Regions from separate parts of the Shewanella sedimentimangrovi genome, predicted to be linked through region 1. Evidence: predicted binding sites of a transcription regulator. Region 1 holds the regulator's gene; each other region holds the start of a gene.

Region 1 (6,847 bases):
AGGCAAACAGGCCGATGACGTCGGTCACTGTGGTCAACAGCATGCCGCCGGCCAGCGCCGGATCCACCTTGAGTTTCTTCAGCAGCAAAGGTATGGCGGCCCCCGCCAGACCGGCAACCGTCATATTGATTAACATGGCGCCGCCAATCAGGGCCCCCAGCTGCCATTCGCCCTTCCAGACCCAGATGGCCAAGCACACCAGGCTTGACCACAGCAAACCGTTGAGAAATCCAATGGCCAGTTCCTTGCCTAGCAGCCAGCGGGAGTTGCTCTGGCCTATGTGGCCCAGGGCGATACCGCGGATCACCAGCGCCAGGGTTTGATTGCCGGCAACACCACCCATGCTTGGCACTATGGTCATCAGAATGGCTATGGTGGCAAATTGCTCCAGGGTGTTTTCAAACAGGTTGCTGACCGAGGCCGCCAGCAGAGCCGCGAACAGGTTGATGGTCAGCCACATGGAGCGGCGCAGGGTGCTTCTGAGTACGGGACCGAAGGTATCTTCGTCCTCGTCCATACCGGCCATCCCCATCATGGTGTGATCGGCATCTTCACGGATCACGTCCACCACATCGTCAATGGTGATCCGCCCCAGCAGGCGGCCGTCCTGATCTATGACCGGCGCCGATAGCCAATCGTGGCGTTCAAACAGCTGTGCCACTTCGGAATCGGTCATGGTGACGGGAATCGCCTCCAGATCCGCATCCATCAGTTCCCGTACCGGGGTGCTGGGATCCCGGGTCAGCAGGGTGGCGATATTGACGCCGCCGAGCAGTATGTCGCGCCTGTCGACCACATACAGGGTATCTGTGGCCTCCGGCAGGCTGCCGCGCTGCCTCAGGTAGCGCAGGATCACGTCCAGATTCACATCGGGTCTGATGGTGACAGTGTCGGTGTTCATCAGGCCGCCGGCGCTCTCTTCCGGATAGGCCAGGGCCTGCTCGGCGCGGCTGCGATCCTGGCTGCCCATGGATTGCAGCACCTGCTTGTAGAGGCTATCCGGCAGGCTGCGCAGTATGTAGGCCAGATCGTCGGTATCCAGACCGGCGGCGGCCCGGGCCAGACGTTCGGGGCTCATTTGGCGGATCAGCTGATCTTTCAGCTCTTCCCCCAATTCTTCCAACACTTCGCCGGTTTGTTCCTGATCTATCAGTTGCCACAGGATCTGGCGGGTGCGCGGCGGCGAGGATTCCAGTACCAGGGCGATGTCGGAGGCGGCCATATTGAGCAACATCTGCCGCACATGGACAAACATACCGCTGCCCAGTGCCTGGTTGAGCTGGCTGAGCCTGAGTTCCGTTTGTTCATTGTCCAGCAGCTCTACCGCCATGGCATCTTCCCCCAAGAATAGAAGGGCTTATGGTAACAAATTTATTGATACAGCAGGAGGGGGAAGCGTTGCGGTCGAATGCCGCAGTGAGTGAGCTGACTCAGCAGTCTTCGTCGAAGCGGGCCTTGACCAGGTTGCACAGGGCATCCATGGCTTGCTCTGCATCTTCACCTTCGGCCACTATGCGCATGGTTTTGCCCATGCCGGACTCCAGCATCAGCAGTCCCAACACACTGGACGCCGGTGCCTGTTTGTCGCCTTGGATCAGGGTCACGCTGGCCTTGAATTCGGACGCCAGTATCGCCATTTTGGTGGCGGCACGGGCGTGCAGGCCCAGTTTATTGACTATGGTGATATCACGTTCAAGCCTTGGCAAGATTAAGCTCCCTGTGGCGTGCCTCGACCTTGTGTTTGGTGTTGCTGAAGCGTTTGGCCAATTGTTCTGCGACATATACCGAGCGGTGCTGACCGCCGGTGCAGCCTATGGCTATGGTGAGGTAACTGCGGTTGTTGCGCTCCAGATGGGGCAACCAGGTTTCCAGCAGATTCTCTATCTGCCAGATAAATTTATTCACCAGCACCTGGCGTTCCAGGAACTGTTGTACCGGCTCATCGAGGCCGGTCAGGGGCCTGAGTGCAGTCTCCCAATGGGGATTGGGCAGAAAACGTGCGTCGAACATAAAGTCGGCTTCCGCCGGCATGCCATGCTTGAAGCCAAAGGATTCGAAAATGATCACCAGCTCCTTCTCGCTGCGGCCGAGGAGGATTTCACGCACCATATCACTGAGTTCATAGACATTGAGTTTGGAAGTGTCTATGTAGTGGTCCATCAATTGTGACAGGGGTTCAAGCAGCTTGCCCTCGAGCTTGATGGCGTCCGCCAGGGACATCTTGCTTTTGGACAGGGGGTGCAGTCTGCGGGTTTCGCTGTAGCGCTTGAGCAGCACCTTGTCGCTGGCATTGAGGAACAGGCTGATCAGCTCGGTACCTTCGGGCAGGGCGGCCAACTGTTGTTCCAACACCTTGTGCTGTTCCGGCAGGTTGCGGACATCGACACTGATGGCCACCAGTTCATTGCTGCTTTTCAGCTGGGCCAACAAGGGGCCTATCAGCGGCAGTGGCAGGTTGTCGACACAGTAATAGCCGAGGTCTTCCAAGACCCTCAGGGCAACGGATTTGCCCGAACCGGAACGCCCCGAGACTATGACCAGTTTCATCCGGTGATCACCTGATAGAGTTCACCGTCATCCTGGCTTTTGCGCAGTTGCTTGATGATCTGCTTGTCGTTGAGCTTTTCTGCCATGGCGGCGAGTGTGCTCAGGTGCTGCTGACATTGGTCCGATGGCACCAGCAGCGCAAACAGTATGTCAACCGGTTGTTTATCTATGGCGTCAAAGCTGATGGCCTCTTCACATTTGACCAGCACGGCGATCGGGGTCTCTATGCTGTTCAGGCGGCCATGGGGGATGGCAATACCATTGCCTATGCCTGTGCTTCCCATTTTTTCTCGGGCCAATAGGCTTTCGAAGATCTCTTGAGAAGAGAGGGTGGGGTACTGGGCGCTGGCGATATCGCTGATCAGTTCCAGTACCTTTTTCTTACTGCCCGGAGTGGCACAGGTGGTGCACTCCGGCCTCAGGATGGTACTCAGTTCCATCTTTTAGTGCTTAGTCAGTTTCTCTTTGTGTTTGATGACCTGACGATCCAATTTATCAATCAGAGCGTCGATGGCGGCGTACATGTCTTCATGCTCAGACGTGGCAAACACTTCACCACCATTGAGGTGCAGCTTGGCTTCTGCAATCTGCTGCATTTTTTGAACATTGAGAACAACGTGCACATTATTGATCTGTTCGAAGTGGCGTTCAAGCTTGGTAAATTTGCTCTCTACATAGTTACGCAGTGAATCTGTAATTTCGATATGGTGCCCAGTCAGATTGATTTGCATAGACACTTTCCTCCAGTATTTACAGTGAGTTATAAGCTTTTACGCTGGTTTGACGGCGGGATCAGCATTGCTTCACGGTACTTTGCAATGGTACGTCTAGCAACGTTGATTCCCTGTTCCGCCAGAAGTTCCGCCATTTTGCTGTCGCTCAATGGTTTCTTCTGATTTTCTGCAGCCACCAACTTCTTGATAAAGGCGCGGATGGCCGTAGACGAGCATTCTCCTCCGTCTTCCGTACTGACATGGCTGGAGAAGAAATATTTCAATTCGAAAATGCCCCGAGGGGTATGCATGTACTTTTGGGTGGTCACCCTGGAAATGGTGGATTCATGCATTTCCACCGCTTCGGCTATGTCGTTCAGCACCATGGGCTTCATGGCTTCTTCACCGTATTCGAAAAAGCCCTGCTGGAACTGCACTATGCAATTGGCCACCTTGAGCAGGGTGTCGTTGCGGCTTTCCAGGCTCTTGATAAACCACTTGGCTTCCTGCAGATGGCCGCGGATAAACTGGCTGTCGGCCTGACTGCGACTGGTGCGGGCCATGGCGGCGTAATGCTGATTGACGTTGAGCTTGGGCATGCAATCGGGATTGAGCTCCACCACCCAGCGGCCATTTTTCTTACTCACAGAGACGTCGGGGATAACGTACTCGTCCTTGCCGGACGTGACCTGTTCGCCCGGACGGGGATTGAGGCTCTGGATCAGCACTATGGCTTCACGCAGCTCATCTTCCTTCAGACGGGTTTTACGCATTAGGGTGCGGAAGTCCCGGGCGGCAATCAGATCCAGATGGTCGCGGATCAGTAGTTTGGCGTTTTCCAGGTGTGGTGTGTCGGCGGCAAAGTGGGCCAGCTGGATCAGCAGGCATTCACTGAGGTCCCTTGCCGCCACCCCTATGGGGTCGAAGTGTTGGATGCGCTTAAGTACGGCTTCCACTTCGTCCAGCTCCACTTCATCGTCGCCCATGGCTTCGAGTATGTCTTCCGTGGTCTGGGTCAGGTAACCGCGTTCATCTATGGCGTCTATGATGGCGGTGGCTATGGCCATGTCGGTGTCTGAGAAAGGGGTGAGGTTCTTTTGCCATTCCAGGTGTTCATAAAGACCGTCGCTGGTCTCTCCCTGGAAGGGCATATCATCATCGCGCATCATGGAGCCGCTGCCGGAAGCAGGGGCGGCGGTGAACACTTCGTCCCAGGTGGTATCCATGGGCAATTCATCGGGCATGGACTGCTGGGTCAGGGCGTCGGAGGTTTCCAGGGTGGAGCTGTCATCGTTACTGCTGGCGGTGACGGGCTCGGAGAAGTCGTCCTGCTCCCTGTGGTCTGAATCGCTGCGCTCCTGGCTGTCGAATTGGTCATCGTCCAGCTCCAACAATGGGTTGGAATCCAGCGCTTGTTGAATTTCCTGTTGCAGTTCAAGTGAAGAAAGTTGCAACAGCCTGATGGCCTGTTGCAATTGCGGCGTCATGGTCAGTTGTTGGCCCAGCTTGAGCTGGAGTGACGCTTTCATCTACTGCGGATCCTTGACTGTTATTGTTATCAGAAAGCTGTTTTCTATCAGTTTTGTGAACTGCTGGCCAGTTGCACTCTTCCTTAATGAGATAGAGATCAGGCTAAATTTAACTATAGCCTGAATTGCTCACCCAAGTACACCGCCCGCACCTGCTGATTGTCCAGAATCTCGGCAGGGGTGCCTTCGGCGATGAGGTTGCCATGGCTGACTATGTAGGCTTTTTCACAGACATCAAGGGTTTCTCTGACGTTGTGATCTGTGATTAATACGCCGAGGCCGCGGCTCTTGAGCTGCTCAATTATTTTCTTGATGTCGATGACCGAAATAGGATCGACGCCGGCGAAAGGTTCATCGAGCAGAATAAAGCGCGGATTGGCGGCCAGGGCCCGGGCGATTTCGACCCGGCGCCGTTCACCACCGGACAGGGACATGCCCATGTTGTCGCGGATATGGGTGATGTGGAACTCTTCCAACAGCTGCTCCAGTTCCTCTTCGCGCTGATCCTGGTCCAGCTCCTTGCGGGTTTGCAGTACCGCCATGATGTTGTCATACACGGACAGCTTACGGAAAATACTGGCTTCCTGGGGCAGGTAGCCTATGCCCTTGCGGGCCCGCAGGTGCATGGGGTCCAGGGTCAGATCGTCTTCGTTGATATGGATGCTGCCCTTGTCACTTTTCACCAACCCCACCACCATGTAGAAAGTGGTGGTTTTGCCGGCGCCATTGGGACCCAGCAGGCCGACCACCTGGCCGGTGCGCACGCTCAGACTGACGTCCTTGACCACGGTGCGGTTCTTGTAGCTTTTGGCCAGGTTGCTGGCCTTAAGGGTCAGTTCCGTCATTGGCGAACCGGCTCCTTATTCTGATCCTGTTCTTCGGGCTTGGGCTCCAGCTGTTCCTGGTAATTCTCGGGCTTGATGATGGTAATTACCCGCTCGTCACCCTTCTGGCTACTGTCGGCCTTCAGCTGCTGCTTTTCAATGTCATAGACGATTTTGTCGGCGCTGACCTGGCTACCTTCCTGCTCGATTTTGGCATTGCCCGTGAGCGTCATGGTGCGATTGTCCATGTTGTAGCTAATCTCATTGGCGCTGGCGCTGGCCTCGCGGCCGTCATCCAGGGTCTGACTGTAGGTGGCGGGCTGGCCCTTGGCCACCAATACCCTTTGTCCCGTGGCTTCATCTGTATAGGCACTGAGTTCCTGGGCGTTAATCTTCAGGCTGCCCTGGGTCAGCAGTACCGGCCCACCATAGACCACCCTCTTGTTCTTGATGTCGGCAAATTGGGTGGCGGCGGCAATTTTCACTTCCTGCAACAGGTCGTTGTTTTTGGCTGTGGCCATGGTGGTGCACAGGCACAGTGCCAGTGCCAGCAGGGTTTTACTTGGGTTCATAGCTTCCTTTTACCTGACTGAGCAGTTTGACTTCCTGGGCATTGAGATCGGCGTACAGACCTTGGCCGGTGACATTGAATCCGTTGCCTAAGACCAGAATTGGCCTATCCGAAGTCATTATCATAGTGTTCAAATCCAGCTCCAGATAGCTGGTGGACAGATTTTGCAGCGGTTCCTGTTGGCTGATGGCCTGGATTTGCACGTCCTGCTCCAGTACCACCTTGCCGCTGTTTTTGCTGAGCTTGCCGCGACCGGCGGACAGACGCCATTGGGCCGCACCTTCATTGGGGTAAATCAGATACACGGGCTCGGTGAATTCGGTAATGTTGCTGGCCTGGAAATGCTCCATGTAGCTGGCACTCACCTTGCTGCTGAGCTGGCCTTTGTCATTGTATTCGACACTGCGCAGCTCGGTGGCGATAAAGTCCGGTTGCAGTAAGGATGGGGTTTGCTTGCCTTCGCCCGCATTCTGTTTCGACTGCACCTGCCAGTAGAGCAGCAGCGCGGTGCCGAAGAAGGCGATAATGGCCAGGGTCACCCGGTTCATACGCTCATCCCGTGGGCGCTATCAAACTTGTCCTGGGCCATCAGCAACAGGTCGGCCAGCTCCCGCAGGGCGCCAAAACCGCCACCCTGGTAGGTGACCAGGTCCGCATGCCGTC
Region 2 (6,847 bases), 730 kb from region 1:
ATCTGCCCCGTAATAAAACGAAAGGTGATCCTTAACTTCTCCTAGTAGGTAGTTAGAATATTCGCGCTGAAAGTGAGAGTTTTCAAAGTCGTTCAGTGAGAAACTGGCCTTTGTTTGGTCCCCATTTGTATTGGCCTTCAATAGCTCAAGCATCGTCACGATGTCGCGCGGACGGTAATAAGACCAACGCAAAAAATTAATGAACGAAGTTGTTGTCGAATATTGCTCGTAGACGTTAGGAGAGTCCCAAGGGAAGTAGTTGTCCCAAGCAATCCCCTTCTCCGATGGCGGATCCTGTTGAATGCCAAGCATGTGATCAACTACTTCAAATAGTTGTGAGTTACGATGTGCGTTGTACTCAGTTCGCCAGTCGAGGAAAACTGAATTGTCGCGTATTTTTGTATTCTGATTCTGTAGTCCGATTGATTCGAAGATGTCAGGGCGAATTAGTAGCACCACCCTCATTCTACCCTTTCCGCCTTTTATTGATGGAAAGAAGTCGTTATTCATTTCCCATATGGCATTTGCAAGCCCTTTGATACATTCTAGATACTCTTCGTATGGTATTGAAGATGGTCGAATGTCAATGCCATCAATAAAAAGAATATGGTTCTGGTCTAATCGTATCTGTGAAAATGCTTCTTCGAATTTCTTTTGAATATAGAATAAGTTAATTTGAAATCGGCTTTCTGAAAATGCAATTGAATGTTTTTCTTCGCTTTTTAATGCAGCATGCTTATGCAGCAGTTCAGCTGCAAGTTTAGACTCTTGAACAAAACTAAGTGCCTGGATTATTTCTGGGGAGAAAGCACTTAAATAGTACTCATCAATGGCTGCATTCAGTGCGGCAAACTTCGTGTAATTAAGAAGTTGTGAAAAAACCCCTTCTTTATCCTGGACTTGCTTTGCTAATAGTAGGTATAGAATTACTTTCCAAATGCTTGAAAAGTCGGAGAGGGTTAAGTGCTTTTCTCTCTTAAGCGAAATGAACTTTTGATATTCAGTTTCTCTTACGTATCTAATATTGGCTGACGTATGTTTGTAATTATTATTGGAAAGGTAAATTGAATAGGCAGTTTTTCCTGTGCCCTTTTCACCAATTAAAAATGAAACATTAGGTAGGCAAAGCTCATCCAGATGCGTATCGCGGATGAATACACGATTTAGCAGATCCTTGTTTTCACGGCGCTTGTAATTCTCTGCATCAGCATAACCAAGCTCAAGGTCTTTAATTGGTTTCATTGTCACCTCTGCGTAAGTTGAGGGTATAACATTTCAATATATTGCCCTACAAATTAGGGCTACTTTGCAAGATTGGTCCACCTTCCAAGGAAGGAAGCGTATTACGTATCGGCGTAGAGAGCTAGTCCCCGCTGTTGCTAGTGAACTCGCTACACTCAAATTATGCTGTAGTCTGGCAGACTCGTTACCGGTTAATTCCATACAGCCCGTGCTTTCAGTGTCCTTGCACTCACTAAAAAGGTTTGAATGTATGGTACAAGAGTCCTACTTAGTTCGAACGTACCACAGCACTTTTCAATCGTCTGTAGGACATTTGCTCTTTTTTACAAAAAGTTGTGCTTGCTCAATTCCTGAATTTGCAGGCTTACAGGCAAGTTAGCCATGACCCTAAATCGTCTTCTTCAGTTACTTTGCCTCTGCACAGACTTTGTCTCTACGTTTGGCCAATTCTGGGCTGCTGTCTTGCATCGCCTTCAGGATGAGTACATTACATTCCTTATCTTTAAGCTCTTGCTCTGTTTTCTGCCTTGGTTTGCTTATGGTGGCAATCATGGGCTTGTAGTTCAGCGAAGCGTTGCAGTACATCCGCGACAGGCTGCGGCCTTTTTGACTGAGGTTTTTCATGGCCGATAGCTGATTACACAAATCGGTGAACATGGCTTTGGCTTGCTGGGTGCACTTGGAGTAGGGCGTTGCTTGTTGCTGAAGGTCGGCACAAACACTTTCTTGCTTTATCTGCCAGAGAAAGTGCTGGAAACGAATGTCGGTGCCCTGATAGGTGATCGTTTGAGCTGTGACCGTCATGTTCGCCGCATCAGCATAGGCGTTGGTGATGTTATTGCTCACCATCTCTACATAGGCAGCGAACAGTTGCGACAGTGGATCCATAACTCTTCCTTAAGTAACTGTTGGTGTTCCGGTTTGTTAGCTAGGGATATTAGCTATTCTCATCCAATTTTTAAATGCCTTGTGTCATTGGGGTAACAGTGCGAAAGGTTGCTCCTTCGCATCTGACTTCCACGGATGGAGGAAATGCCTGTTTTGTCAGGAACAAAACAGGCCATGCGATAGCGACATTGGTGCATCCATGCACGGCACCCACGGCAGGGGGATAAGAGTGTCGTCAGACTGCGAGATGAACAGTTTCATCTCGCAAGCGTTCCCCGAAGGCCTCTGGCCGCCACGCGGTGATTAATTGCATTAAATGGTGGATGCTGCATCACCTCAAGAGATTGCCGCTTTGCCAGCGGCACAAAGTCGTGGGTCTCCAACCCACACCCGGGCAAGGGGCTTTGCTCATCCAAAGCCCCTTGCAACCCAAAGGATGCCCCCGATCGGAGCCGAAGGCCCCTCGGATTTATGGGCGAAACGGCCAACGCGACAGACTCGCCTCCATGCTCGACTGTCACTACCTCGGCATCCATGCCTCGGTTGTTGCCGTTTCTTGCCCAACATCCTCGGCGGCTCCAAAGGGGGGAATCGGTGCAACAGTCGGACCATTGCTTTTCATTTCGGTACTTGAGAGATAAGTCCAATGCCGGAGTGGAACACCCTTAGCTTGCACTGCTGCACCAGTGACCATCGGCGACAGGACGTCGCCGCTGAGCCTCCATGGACGGATTCATGGCGTGTCACTGGGGTAGCAGTGCGAAGGCCCACGGCAGGGGGATAAGCGTGTCGTCAGACTGCGAGATGAACAGTTTCATCTCGCAAGCGTTCCCCGAAGGCCTCTGGCCGCCACGCGGGGATTAATTGCATCAAATGGTGGATGCCGCATCACCACAAGAGATAGCCGCTTTGCCAGCGGCACAAAGTCGTGGGTCTCCAACCCACACCCGGCAAGGGGCTTTGCTCATCCAATACCCCTTGCAACCCCAAGGACACCCCACCGACGCTGAAAGCCCCTCGGCCTTATGCCGAAAATTGGCTAGCGCGTCAGACGCTCATCCCTGATTCGACTGACGCTGCTTCGGCATCCATGCCTCGCCACGCCATTTTCGGCAACGTCCTCAGCAGCGTCGGAACGGGGAAACGGTGTCATGGTCACGCTTATGGGGAGGTTTAAGTTGCTCTGCATTCTGGATGTACATCAAATTTGATACTGGGGAACGGCAACAAATGCTGGCAAGGCGGCACATAGGCGGCACAGCCGATCAATACAGATACTGTAGCGGCAACAGAAACACAAAAATTGGCAGAAAAAGAGGAACTGAAAGAAAAGCTTGAAACTTGTGCAAGCAGTCACAAGCAGAAGTGACTGGTCTCCCCACAGGGACTCGAACCCCGATCGGTCGCTTAGGAGGCGACTGCTCTATCCTGTTGAGCTATAGGGAGACGCAGCTGATTATACTGGTTTTGGCTCCGATTAAAAGTCTTGAATTTTAATTGCTTAAATCTTAATCGCTATGTCGTTGAGCTGAATATTCAAGGTCGCCTGCTGCCCCTTGAGCACCGCAATGGCGCTGTCTTCGGTCACTTGCTCTATCTTGATGTTTGTATGTGAATTATTGGCAAGGGTACGCATCCGTGACAGGCGATCGCCGATATTGTGGGTCAAGACCAGCTGCAGCTCGTCGCCATTTTTCAGGCCATGGCGGCGGCCGAGGTTGATGATCAGGGTTTCGCCTTCGCGGGCCACCACCTGGCCGAGCACGGGGCGACACATCAGCGCCTCATCCATGGCGCGGCCGGCGTCGGCCAGCAGCTTGTCTATGCCGCGGCCATAGGCGGAGCGCCAGAAGCGGTCGCTGTCGGGGTCGACGCTGGCCTGCAACTCAAATTCCCAGGGCGCCGAGGTGTCCAGTTCGTTCTGCCAGATCACTTCGCCGCTGATGCCGTGGTACAGGGTCAGCCGCAAACGGAACTGGCGCAGTGGATCGCTGTGCCACAGTCCCAGCATGGAGGATTCGGCAGGCTCGGTGGCAACGCTGATAAGCTCAGGCAGCAGTACATATTGGCTGTCGCTGCTGTCGGCAAGCCAGGACGGCAAATGCTTGCCGCCACTGCCCATGGCCAGCACTTTGTCGGCGGCCAGATGAATAAAGCCGGTGCTGGAAGAGCGTTCCAATTGCGCCCCCAGCCGACGGGAAATGGCGGCGGGCAATTGGGTCAACTGGCCGTGGCGCAGCTGGGCGCGGTCGCGGATCTGCGCCTGGGGCAGCAGTATCGCGGCCTTCAATTGGCCCTTGGCGCAATTGGGCTCGACATCATCCAGGAGTTCCAGCTGCAGCTTGACCGTCAGCTTGTTGTGGCGGATCTCTTCGCTGATAAGCTCGATGCGGTTGGTCATCAGCATTTGTGCCAGGGTCAGGGTATTCTGGGTCAGGCGGCCATTGACCACCTGTTGCTCGGCATTAAAGCTGGCACCACTGGCAAGGCCCGCATAGCTGATGGCCTGGGCCACGGCTTGTTCACGGGCCTTGGCGACATCGCCGTCGACTATGATGGCTTCGCCTGTGGCCTGCTGCCATTGGGCGGTGCCGGGGCCGGACACCAGGGCCAGCAACAACAATAGGGTACGCATGGGCGAATATCCTCCCGGAGTAAACAGGTTTGGCGGCGGACACGGGCGCCCGCTCACCTTCGACCTGGACTAAAGCAAGATGCGTGCCTGAATAATTGCATTGCGGCAACTAAGCGGGGTCAAGTTTTGCTGCCCCGGGCCGATAAGAGACTATCCCTAGTCGGGGGATATGGCATCGGACAGGAGTTCGACTGCAAATTTTCCCTCATTATCAGGTGGTTGGAAATGAATAAAAGCCTAATTATTGCCACTGTACTGGCGCTGCTGGCGCCCATGGCCGGCCAGGCCGAATCCCTGCCCAAAGAGTCTCTGTACCAAGCCGAAGGTTATCCGGCCCGAGGCCAGGTCAATGTATTGGCGCAGCAGATGGTCAACGAGCTGTTGCTGCAAAACGATGGCCTGTTGCCAGAGCAGCCCCTGCTGGTGGCGACCCCGGTTTCCGTGGCGGATTTTCGCGGCAGTAATGAATTGGCCCAACAGTTGCAGCAAGGTTTGATGGCCGCCCTCCATGCCCGTTATTTCAACGTGGTGGATGTGAACCTTGGTGAGGCGGTGCGGGTGACGGCCCAGGGCGACTTGCTGCTCAGTCGCGACTGGCAACAGTTGGGGCAGAATATTGATGTGGGCCACGTGCTGGTGTCCAGCATGAGCCTGGCCAAAGACGGTCTGGTGCTGAACAGCCGAATCGTTGACACAGGAAACAAGCGGGTGGTGGCGGCATCACAAGCCTTTGTGGCTCCGGCACAATTGGCCGGCTACCTGGCACAATCGGAAAAAGTGGTGTCCCGCGATGGTCTGCTGTATCGCTATGAGCAGCGCGGCGAGGACAAGGTGAAGGTATTGGGAGACAGACCATGAAACATTTGATGCTGTGCCTGGTGGCGGCATTGACTCTGGGCGGCTGCGCCGGCCGCGATCGCTATGTGCAGTGGGAAACCGAAGCGCCGGAAAGCTTCCCCAAAATTACCGCCATAGGCTATGCGCCCCTGGACAGTCAACCGGCCAAGGAGCAATCCCAGAAGGTATTGATGGCGATGCAGGCCTCCAAGATTGCCGCCTATCGGGAGCTGGCCGAGCAGGTTTATGGCCAGAACATCAGTGCCGGTACCAGTGTCAACGACTGGATGGTGGCCGATGACAAGGTTAAGGCCAGTGTCTCCGGAGTGATCCGCGGCGCCCGGGTGGTCAAGAGTTACCCCGCCGGTGATCACTACGTCACCGAGCTGGAGCTGGATTTTGCCCAGGTGTGGGCTCTGTACCAGCAAACCCACAGGCCGCAGAAGGTGAAAGACATCACCTATTTCTAGGGAAACCGACTTGCTGACAACAAACCCGGCCATGGCCGGGTTTTGTTTTATCTGGAAGACAGTTTAAGCGCTGAAATCATTGCCCAGGGTGGAGATGGTCGAGGTCTTGCCCTTGTCGTTATAGGTCAGGGAACTGGCATTGCGGCTGACCTGCAGTGCCTGGGCCAGGCGGTTGAGGCTGGCGAGGTTGTGCTCTATCAGTTGGCCATTGAGTTCATTGAGCTGTTGGCACTGTGCCAGGCGCTCTTTGGCGTCCTCGACCCTGGCCTTGAGTTCGGCATCCTGACTGAGCTGCGCCCGATCCGGATGGGCCTCCAGTTGCTTGTCGTTGTGCTGAAGGGCCTGCAGTAACTCGGCCTTGGTGCCGCTTAAGCGCAACAGCTCTTCTGCCGCCTGTTGGATCAGTGCCTGCTTTTCGTCGGTGATCAGTTGCATCAGGCCATCAAGCAGGCGTTGCTGTTGCGTAAGCAGCGCGAGGAGTGTGTGTTCTGTCATTGCTGGGTCCCCTGATGTTAAACACAAGATCAAAAGCAGGCGTCAAAAACGTCGACATTGACCCTACTTTACAGGCAAATAAATGCAAAAGCCCGGCCAACTCTGTCGGCCGGGCTCGCGCTCAGTCTGTTTCCGCTTCAGTCGGTCACGCAAGATCAGACATCAGAATCGAGATCCTGCATATCCTTTTCAAAGCGGGCGATGTTGGCGGCCAGCTTTTCCGGGTCCACCTTATAGCGGCCTTCTGCTATGGCCTGCTTGATTTCGGCAATCTTCTTTT
Region 3 (6,847 bases), 190 kb from region 1:
CCATCAGCAGACCACCGATACTGAAGATGACGTCGCCAACCACACGCAGCCACACCAGGAACTCAACCCGGGCACTGTGCAGCACTTCGGGAGAGCGGGCGAACCAGTAACCGTTTTCGAGCACGGCGAAGAACTGGGTCAGACCCACGGGCAGCAGCGACATGAACACCATGGCTGCCAGACCCAGGTTCAGAGTCCAGAAGGCGCCCTTGAGCAGCTTGTCGTTCCACACCAGTTGGTTGCTCAGACCGCGCAGACACACCAGCATCAGACCCATACCCAGCATACCGTACACACCCATGAAGGCGGCGTGACCGTGGGTGGCTGTGGTATTCAGGCCTTGGATAAAGTACAGGGCGATGGGCGGATTAATCAGGAAGCCCAGCATACCGGCACCCACCAGGTTCCAGAAGGCGGTGGCGACGAAGAACATGATGGCCCAGTGGTAGCGTTGCATCCAAGGGGCGGCATTGCGCATGCGATAGCTTTCCACGGCCTCGAAACCAATCAGGGCCAGTGGCACTACTTCCAGGGCGGAGAAGATAGAGCCCCAGGCGATGACAGAGGTGGTGGTACCTGTGAAGTACAGGTGATGCAGGGTACCAATCAGACCACCGGTCAGGAAGATGGCGGTGGCGAACATTACGGCACCGTTGGCGCTGCGGGCACGGATCAGACCCAGGCGTACCAGTACCAGAGCGATAACCGAGGTGGCAAAGGTTTCAAAGAAGCCTTCCACCCACAGGTGCACTACCCACCAGCGCCAGTATTCGGCGATGGCCAGGTTGGTGTGCTTGCCCATGAACAGGCCGGCACCGTACAGCAGGCCGATGGCAACACAGGAGGCATACAGCACCCAGGTGACCGGGGTCATGTCGTTGCGCACCTTGAGGGCTGGACGGATAGCGACGGTGACCAGGGTCAGCCAAATCATCAGACCGGCCAGCAGCAGGATTTGCCATACACGGCCCAGATCCACGTACTCATAACCCTGGTGACCTAACAGGAAGTTGGTATCCAGGTCGAAGTACTGTTGTACGCCGAGCCATTCACCAGCCATGGAGCCCAGCACTACAACCACCAGTGCTGCCCAGAGCACGTTTACGCCCAGGCGTTGGTACTTGGGTTCATAACCTGACAGTGCAGGGGCTATGTAGAGGCCGGTACCGAGCCAGGCTGTGGCAATCCAGAATACCGCCAACTGGGTGTGCCAGGTACGGGTCACCGAGTAGGGCAGGATTTCAGACAGGGGGATACCGTAGAAGGCCTGACCTTCCACCGAATAGTGGGCCGTGATACCGCCGAGCAGAATTTGCAGCAGGAACAGACCAATGGCAGTAAAGAAGTACTTACCGACCGCCTTTTGCGATGGGGTGGGGCGCAGGCTCAGCAGGGGATCCTGTTTCGCAGGCTCTGGCAGGGGCTCTTCTTTGCCTGACGCGTGGTGCCACACCAGGGCGCCGATACCGGCAATCAGGGTCACGATACTCAGGATAGACCAGACAATGTTGCTGGAAGTGGGGGTGTTACCCAGCTGAGGATCGTAGGGCCAGTTGTTGGTGTAGGTATGGTCGGTACCTGGACGCTCGGTAATGGCGGCCCAGGCACCCCAGAACAGGAAGGCGCTCAGTTGTTCACGACGCTCGGCATCGGGAATGGTGCCTTCTTTCATGGCGTACTGATCCCTGAGTTGGGTCAGGGCAGGATCGTCACCGAACAGGGAATCGTAGTGGCGCTGTACTTCGTGGATGGCTTCAATGCGGGTGGCCGACAGTGGTATCTGAATATGCTCTTCACCCACCAGGCTGTTGTGGCGCAGATCTTCACGCATGGCCTGTTCCAGGCCCGCTTGCTCAGCACTGCTCAAAGAGGCGAAATCTGTGCCGTAGGTTTTCTTGGCACTGATGTCCAACCAGGCATTGGCCTCGCGGTGCAGCCAGTCTGCGGTCCAGTCGGGTGCCACGTAGGAGCCGTGGCCCCAGATGGACCCCAGCTGGTGGCCGCCCATGGAGCGCCACACCAGTTGACCCCTTTCTATGTCATGCTGACTGAACAGCACTTGTCCCTGGGCATCGGTAAATGCTTCGGGAATAGGGGGCTTATCACGGTAAATATCACTGCCGATACTGAGCAGTATGCTGAAGGAGGTCACCAGCACTACCAATAGTGCGATGACCGTGAGCTTGAGTCGGGACATAGGGTCTCTCCGATCCTGGATTAATGATGTCCCTATTTAGCAGCTATCGTGCCAATATATTTAATTGTTTAAATACATGGTGTTAAGTATATTTGTATATTAGATGGTGTCGATATGACATTGTTTTTAACTGTTAAAAGTACAATGGCGATGTCATTGTGACACTGGTTGTCTTTTGGGCATTGCTATGGCAGGGATGAAGGTGCCACTCAAGGCTGTTGTGGCACAGCAGCGGTGGCACAGAGTAAGAAACAGGGGCTCACTTATACAGAGATGGGTTACTTATACAGGGAAGGATCCTTGGGATCCGGGCGGGTCTTGAAGCGCCGGTGCAGCCACATGTACTGGGGCAGATTGCGGCCAATAAGGGACTCCACTATGGCATTGCCGCGCAGGGCATCGCTGAGCTCATCTTCGCCGGGAAAATCCTCTAAGGGCGGCATGATCTCAATCCGGTAGCCATCGTCCCCTTCACAACGTTCGACGAAAAAGGGCAGTACCTTGGCCTTGCCAAGCTTGGCCAGGGTGGTGGCTCCGGTGATGGTGGCGGCATCGGGTACGGCAAAGAAGGGAATAAATACGGCACTGGAGCGGCCAAAATCCTGATCGGCCGTGTACCAGATCACCTCGGCACTGCGCAGGCAGCGCACCATCTGGCGCAGATCGCGCTTGGGCACCAGGCCCTTGGCGGAACGCATCCTGCCCTTGACCTGCAAATACTCCATCACCGCATTGTTGTGTGGCCGATAGACGCCTATGCCGGCCTTGAATTGGCCGAACACCCGGGCGCCCATCTCCAGCGGCAGGCAGTGCACCGCAAACAGGATAACCCCTTGACCGGCGTCTATGGTCTGCTGCACATGCTCGCGACCAACAAGCTGCATATGGCGCTGGATGCGGGCATCGCTCCACCACCAGGCATTGACCGTATCGAAGATGGCTTTGCCGGTTTCCTCGAAATTGCGCTTCAGCAGGGCATCGCGCTCAGGGGCCGGCATATCGGGGAAACACAGCTCCAGGTTGCGTCTGGCGGTATGGGCCCGGCTGCCGAGCAGTTTCATGGCAGTGCGGCCGAGGGCGGCCCCCATGGCCATCTGCCAGCGCAGCGGCAGGGCACTTAACAGGCGCATCAGACCGACACCCAGCCACAGGGGCCAGTGTTTGGGATGCAGGAGTTGCCGGGAAAATTGGGCGCTTTCTACCACTTGTTGCTCACTTACCAGTAAAAATTACCGCGTATTCTAACGCAAAACCGCGGCAAAATTGGGTACAATCACGCTTTAATTTCCGCATTTTAAAATGGGTGTGCGATGAAGGTAACGTTGCCGGCTTTTGAGAAGGCCAGGGTATTGGTCGTGGGCGATGTGATGTTGGACCGGTATTGGGTAGGCCCCACGGGGCGGATCTCCCCCGAGGCCCCTGTGCCAGTGGTACGCATCAACCAGATTGAAGACAGGCCGGGTGGCGCCGCCAACGTGGCCCTCAACATTGCCGCACTCGGTGGCAAGGTGCTGCTCTCGGGCCTGGTGGGCGAGGATGACAATGCCGCCGCCCTGACCACAGGGGTGCAGGCCCTGGGGGTTGAGCCCCGCTGGCTGATCCAAAAAGACAAGCCCACCATCACCAAGCTCAGGGTGTTGTCCCGCAACCAGCAGCTGATCCGCCTCGATTTTGAAGAGCCCTTCGATGCCGCCGCCAGCGCCGAGCTGATGGCCCGGGCCGAGCAGCAGCTCGGTGAGGTGGATGTGGTGGTGCTGTCGGATTATGCCAAGGGCGCCATCGCCAACCCTGCTGACTTTATTGCCAAGGCCAGGGCCAAGGGCGTCAAGGTGCTGGTGGATCCCAAGGGCAGCGATTTTTCCCGTTATCGCGGCGCCAGCCTGATCACTCCCAATATGAGCGAATTCGAGGCCGTGGTCGGCCCTGTGGCCAACGAAGCGGATCTGGTTGCCAAGGCACAGGGACTGCTCAAAGCCTTCAGCTTTGACGCCGTGCTGGTCACCCGCTCGGAAAAGGGCATGACCCTGATCACCGCCGATGCGCCCGAACTGCACATCCCCACAGTGGCCCGTGAGGTCTATGACGTTACCGGCGCCGGCGATACAGTGATTTCCGCCCTGGCCACGGCCATCGCGGCCGGGGCCGAACTGCCCCAGGCCTGCGCCATAGCCAACACCGCCGCCGGTGTGGTGGTCGGCAAACTGGGCACCTCCACCGTCAGCCGCATCGAGCTTATCGAGGCCCTCAAGAGCCACGATGGTGAGTCGGGCTTCGGTGTTATCAGTGAAGATCAGCTGGTATATGCCCTGGAACAGGCCAGACTCAGGGGCGAGCGGGTGGTGATGACCAACGGTTGCTTCGATATTCTCCACGCCGGTCACGTAAGCTATCTGCGTCAGGCCCGAGCCCTCGGCGACAGGTTGATAGTGGCGGTTAACGACGACGCCTCGGTCAAACGCCTCAAGGGCGAGGGCCGGCCGGTCAATCCGGTGGAGCGGCGCATGGCGGTGCTGGCGGGCCTCGCGGCGGTGGACTGGGTGCTGCCCTTCAGCGAGGACACGCCCCAGCGCGTTATCGCCCGCCTGCTGCCGGATCTCCTGGTCAAGGGCGGTGATTACAAGGTCGAGGATATTGCCGGAGGCGCCGAAGTGATGGCGGCCGGTGGCCAGGTCAAGGTGCTTGGCTTCGAGGAAGGAGTATCCACCACCGCCATTATCCAGAATATTATGGGCAGCAAGTGAGTTCCCTGGCCCTGACATTGTTGCTGGCGCTGCAAACGGCGCCCATTGCCGGCAAGGAGGCACTGCTGTGTCCCTTGCCGCAATTGCAGCAATGTCTGGCCGGTCTGCAGCCAGATACACGTCAGCAATTGCCCGGTGAGGCTGAGATCACGCGCCTGCTGGGCGGCCGCAGTGCCATGGTACTGCCGCTTGAAGACGCCAAGGTGGCCGGCCTGGTGCTGCTGGCACCGGAGCGCGATGCCAGCGAGCAATCCGCCATCATAGCCGGCAAGACCTATGTGCTGCCCTTGGCGCGGCAATCAGAATTGACCCTGTGGCACGAGCTGGGGCACCTGGAAGTACAGGCACTGCGCGGCACAGTGTTACCGGCCGAACTGACCGACTATCAGCAGGAATGGCTCGCCGATGCCTATCTGCTCTGGCGCTCGACTCGTGAGACAGGGGAGCTGACGCTGGCTTGGCAGCAGTTTCATCGCCGTAACCTGGCGGTGATGAGCGACATAGCCAACATCTCCCATTGGTCCTCCTTATTGCTGATACATTTGTTAAAAAAATACGACCTAAGTGTTATCGCTGAATATGCCAGCTTTGCGGCATTTTGTGGTGATTTCTACCCTGATATTCCAGAGTTGCAAGAGGCCGGTCTGGCGGAATTTTCCAGCCTGCTGCAGCGCACCTTTGGTCCGGGGTACAGCCAACCCTTACCCGGCTACATGTATTGGCGCAAGCCGGCGCTGGCCCAGGTAATAAGCCCAACTTTACTGAGGCTTATGGGGAAATCAGCCACCCGGGAGTGGCTGGAAAAGGACTTTGGTTTAGCGTCCGGACAATAACCCGGGGTGGTGTGCGGTATAAGCTGAACCTAAGCTGAACAAAAGTCAGAAACACTCTTTTGGCGCCATTTTTCGGCGGTATTCCTCTGGTTGCTTTGGTAAGCTCTCTGGCAACAAAAATAACATGGGGGATACAATCATCATGGCTAAGCGTTCCAAGGTGCAAACCGAGCAAACCATCAACCAGATCATGGATGAGGCACTGAAGCAGATCCTCACCATAGGGTATGAGGCAATGTCTTATACCACGCTGTCCGAGGCAACCGGCATCAGCCGTACTGGGATCAGCCATCACTTTCCCAAGAAAATGGATTTTTTGGTGCGCCTCGATGCGCGCATCGGTCGCCTGTTCGTGGCGGCACTGGATTTCTCCTCGGCCGAGGCGCTGGAGCGTTCCTGGCTGGTGGCCATGCATGAGCCTCACTACCGTGCTGTCATGCGTCTGTTCTTCAGCCTGTGTGGTTACGGTGCAGGTGAAATGACCCTGTTCCGCGCCGTACACAGCGCCCGTGAAACCGCGCTGCTGGAGCTGGGTATGGTGGGAGAAAAGACCATTAATTGCCTGCTGGGCTGGACAGCCATCATGCTGATGTCCGATTTGGAGCAGCAACTGACCTCCAAGGCGGCATGAGCCTGACAGCCTGCTGCGGAAAAACAAAAGGAGCCCAAGGCTCCTTTTGTTTTATGTCCCTTACATCGGCTTAATGGCGAAGGGTAATACCGGGATTGAAGTCTATTTCACCGCCTTCATCCACTGTCGCCAGATGGGATTGTTGGCGGGTAATGGCCAGTCGGCGATCGCCACTGATGCGCACAAACTGTAATTGATAACCCAGTTTGCCCAGGGTGTAGCAGGCAAAACGCTGGGCGTTGGTCAGCCTATCCCAGTTCTGGGAGGCCGTCAGGGTAATCGCCCGGCGATCACCTGTTGGTTGTTGCTTAACACGCATATGCACCTCCTCCCTATCGCCATCAGACAGGGTGACTCCACACTAATATATAGACAGGGGCACTGGGGCTGCGCAAGTCCCTGAAACCCGCATGGAGCAAGGGTTTTAGACATTTTCCACATTAAA

The links. The regulator sigma-54, encoded in region 1, starts transcription at its own class of promoters, with help from an activator protein. The targets are predictions, from matches to a motif close to GTTGGCACGNNNNTNGNNT.
Region 2: the regulator sigma-54 is predicted to act here: its motif matches at 4,838-4,856, upstream of JYB85_RS12245 (flagellar assembly protein FlgT).
Region 3: the regulator sigma-54 is predicted to act here: its motif matches at 2,235-2,253, upstream of JYB85_RS14790 (nitric-oxide reductase large subunit).

Annotation. Positions count from the first base shown of each region.
Region 1 covers NZ_CP071502.1:3,526,894-3,533,740, reverse strand. The annotation lists gene mgtE (magnesium transporter) at 1-1,330, opposite strand, end outside; gene JYB85_RS15770 (HPr family phosphocarrier protein) at 1,431-1,706, opposite strand; gene rapZ (RNase adapter RapZ) at 1,693-2,547, opposite strand; gene ptsN (PTS IIA-like nitrogen regulatory protein PtsN) at 2,544-2,987, opposite strand; gene hpf (ribosome hibernation promoting factor) at 2,991-3,278, opposite strand; gene JYB85_RS15750 (RNA polymerase factor sigma-54) at 3,308-4,789, opposite strand; gene lptB (LPS export ABC transporter ATP-binding protein) at 4,903-5,634, opposite strand; gene lptA (lipopolysaccharide transport periplasmic protein LptA) at 5,631-6,185, opposite strand; gene lptC (LPS export ABC transporter periplasmic protein LptC) at 6,172-6,732, opposite strand; gene kdsC (3-deoxy-manno-octulosonate-8-phosphatase KdsC) at 6,729-6,847, opposite strand, start outside.
Region 2 covers NZ_CP071502.1:2,800,757-2,807,603, reverse strand. The annotation lists gene JYB85_RS12260 (P-loop ATPase, Sll1717 family) at 1-1,242, opposite strand, end outside; gene JYB85_RS12255 (hypothetical protein) at 1,648-2,130, opposite strand; tRNA gene JYB85_RS12250 (tRNA-Arg) at 3,501-3,576, opposite strand; gene JYB85_RS12245 (flagellar assembly protein FlgT) at 3,632-4,765, opposite strand; gene JYB85_RS12240 (FlgO family outer membrane protein) at 4,991-5,623, shown strand; gene JYB85_RS12235 (LPP20 family lipoprotein) at 5,620-6,072, shown strand; gene JYB85_RS12230 (flagella synthesis protein FlgN) at 6,136-6,567, opposite strand; gene flgM (flagellar biosynthesis anti-sigma factor FlgM) at 6,723-6,847, opposite strand, start outside.
Region 3 covers NZ_CP071502.1:3,339,659-3,346,505, reverse strand. The annotation lists gene JYB85_RS14790 (nitric-oxide reductase large subunit) at 1-2,197, opposite strand, end outside; gene JYB85_RS14785 (LpxL/LpxP family Kdo(2)-lipid IV(A) lauroyl/palmitoleoyl acyltransferase) at 2,476-3,402, opposite strand; gene hldE (bifunctional D-glycero-beta-D-manno-heptose-7-phosphate kinase/D-glycero-beta-D-manno-heptose 1-phosphate adenylyltransferase HldE) at 3,508-4,938, shown strand; gene JYB85_RS14775 (hypothetical protein) at 4,935-5,771, shown strand; gene JYB85_RS14770 (TetR family transcriptional regulator) at 5,914-6,402, shown strand; gene JYB85_RS14765 (hypothetical protein) at 6,473-6,721, opposite strand.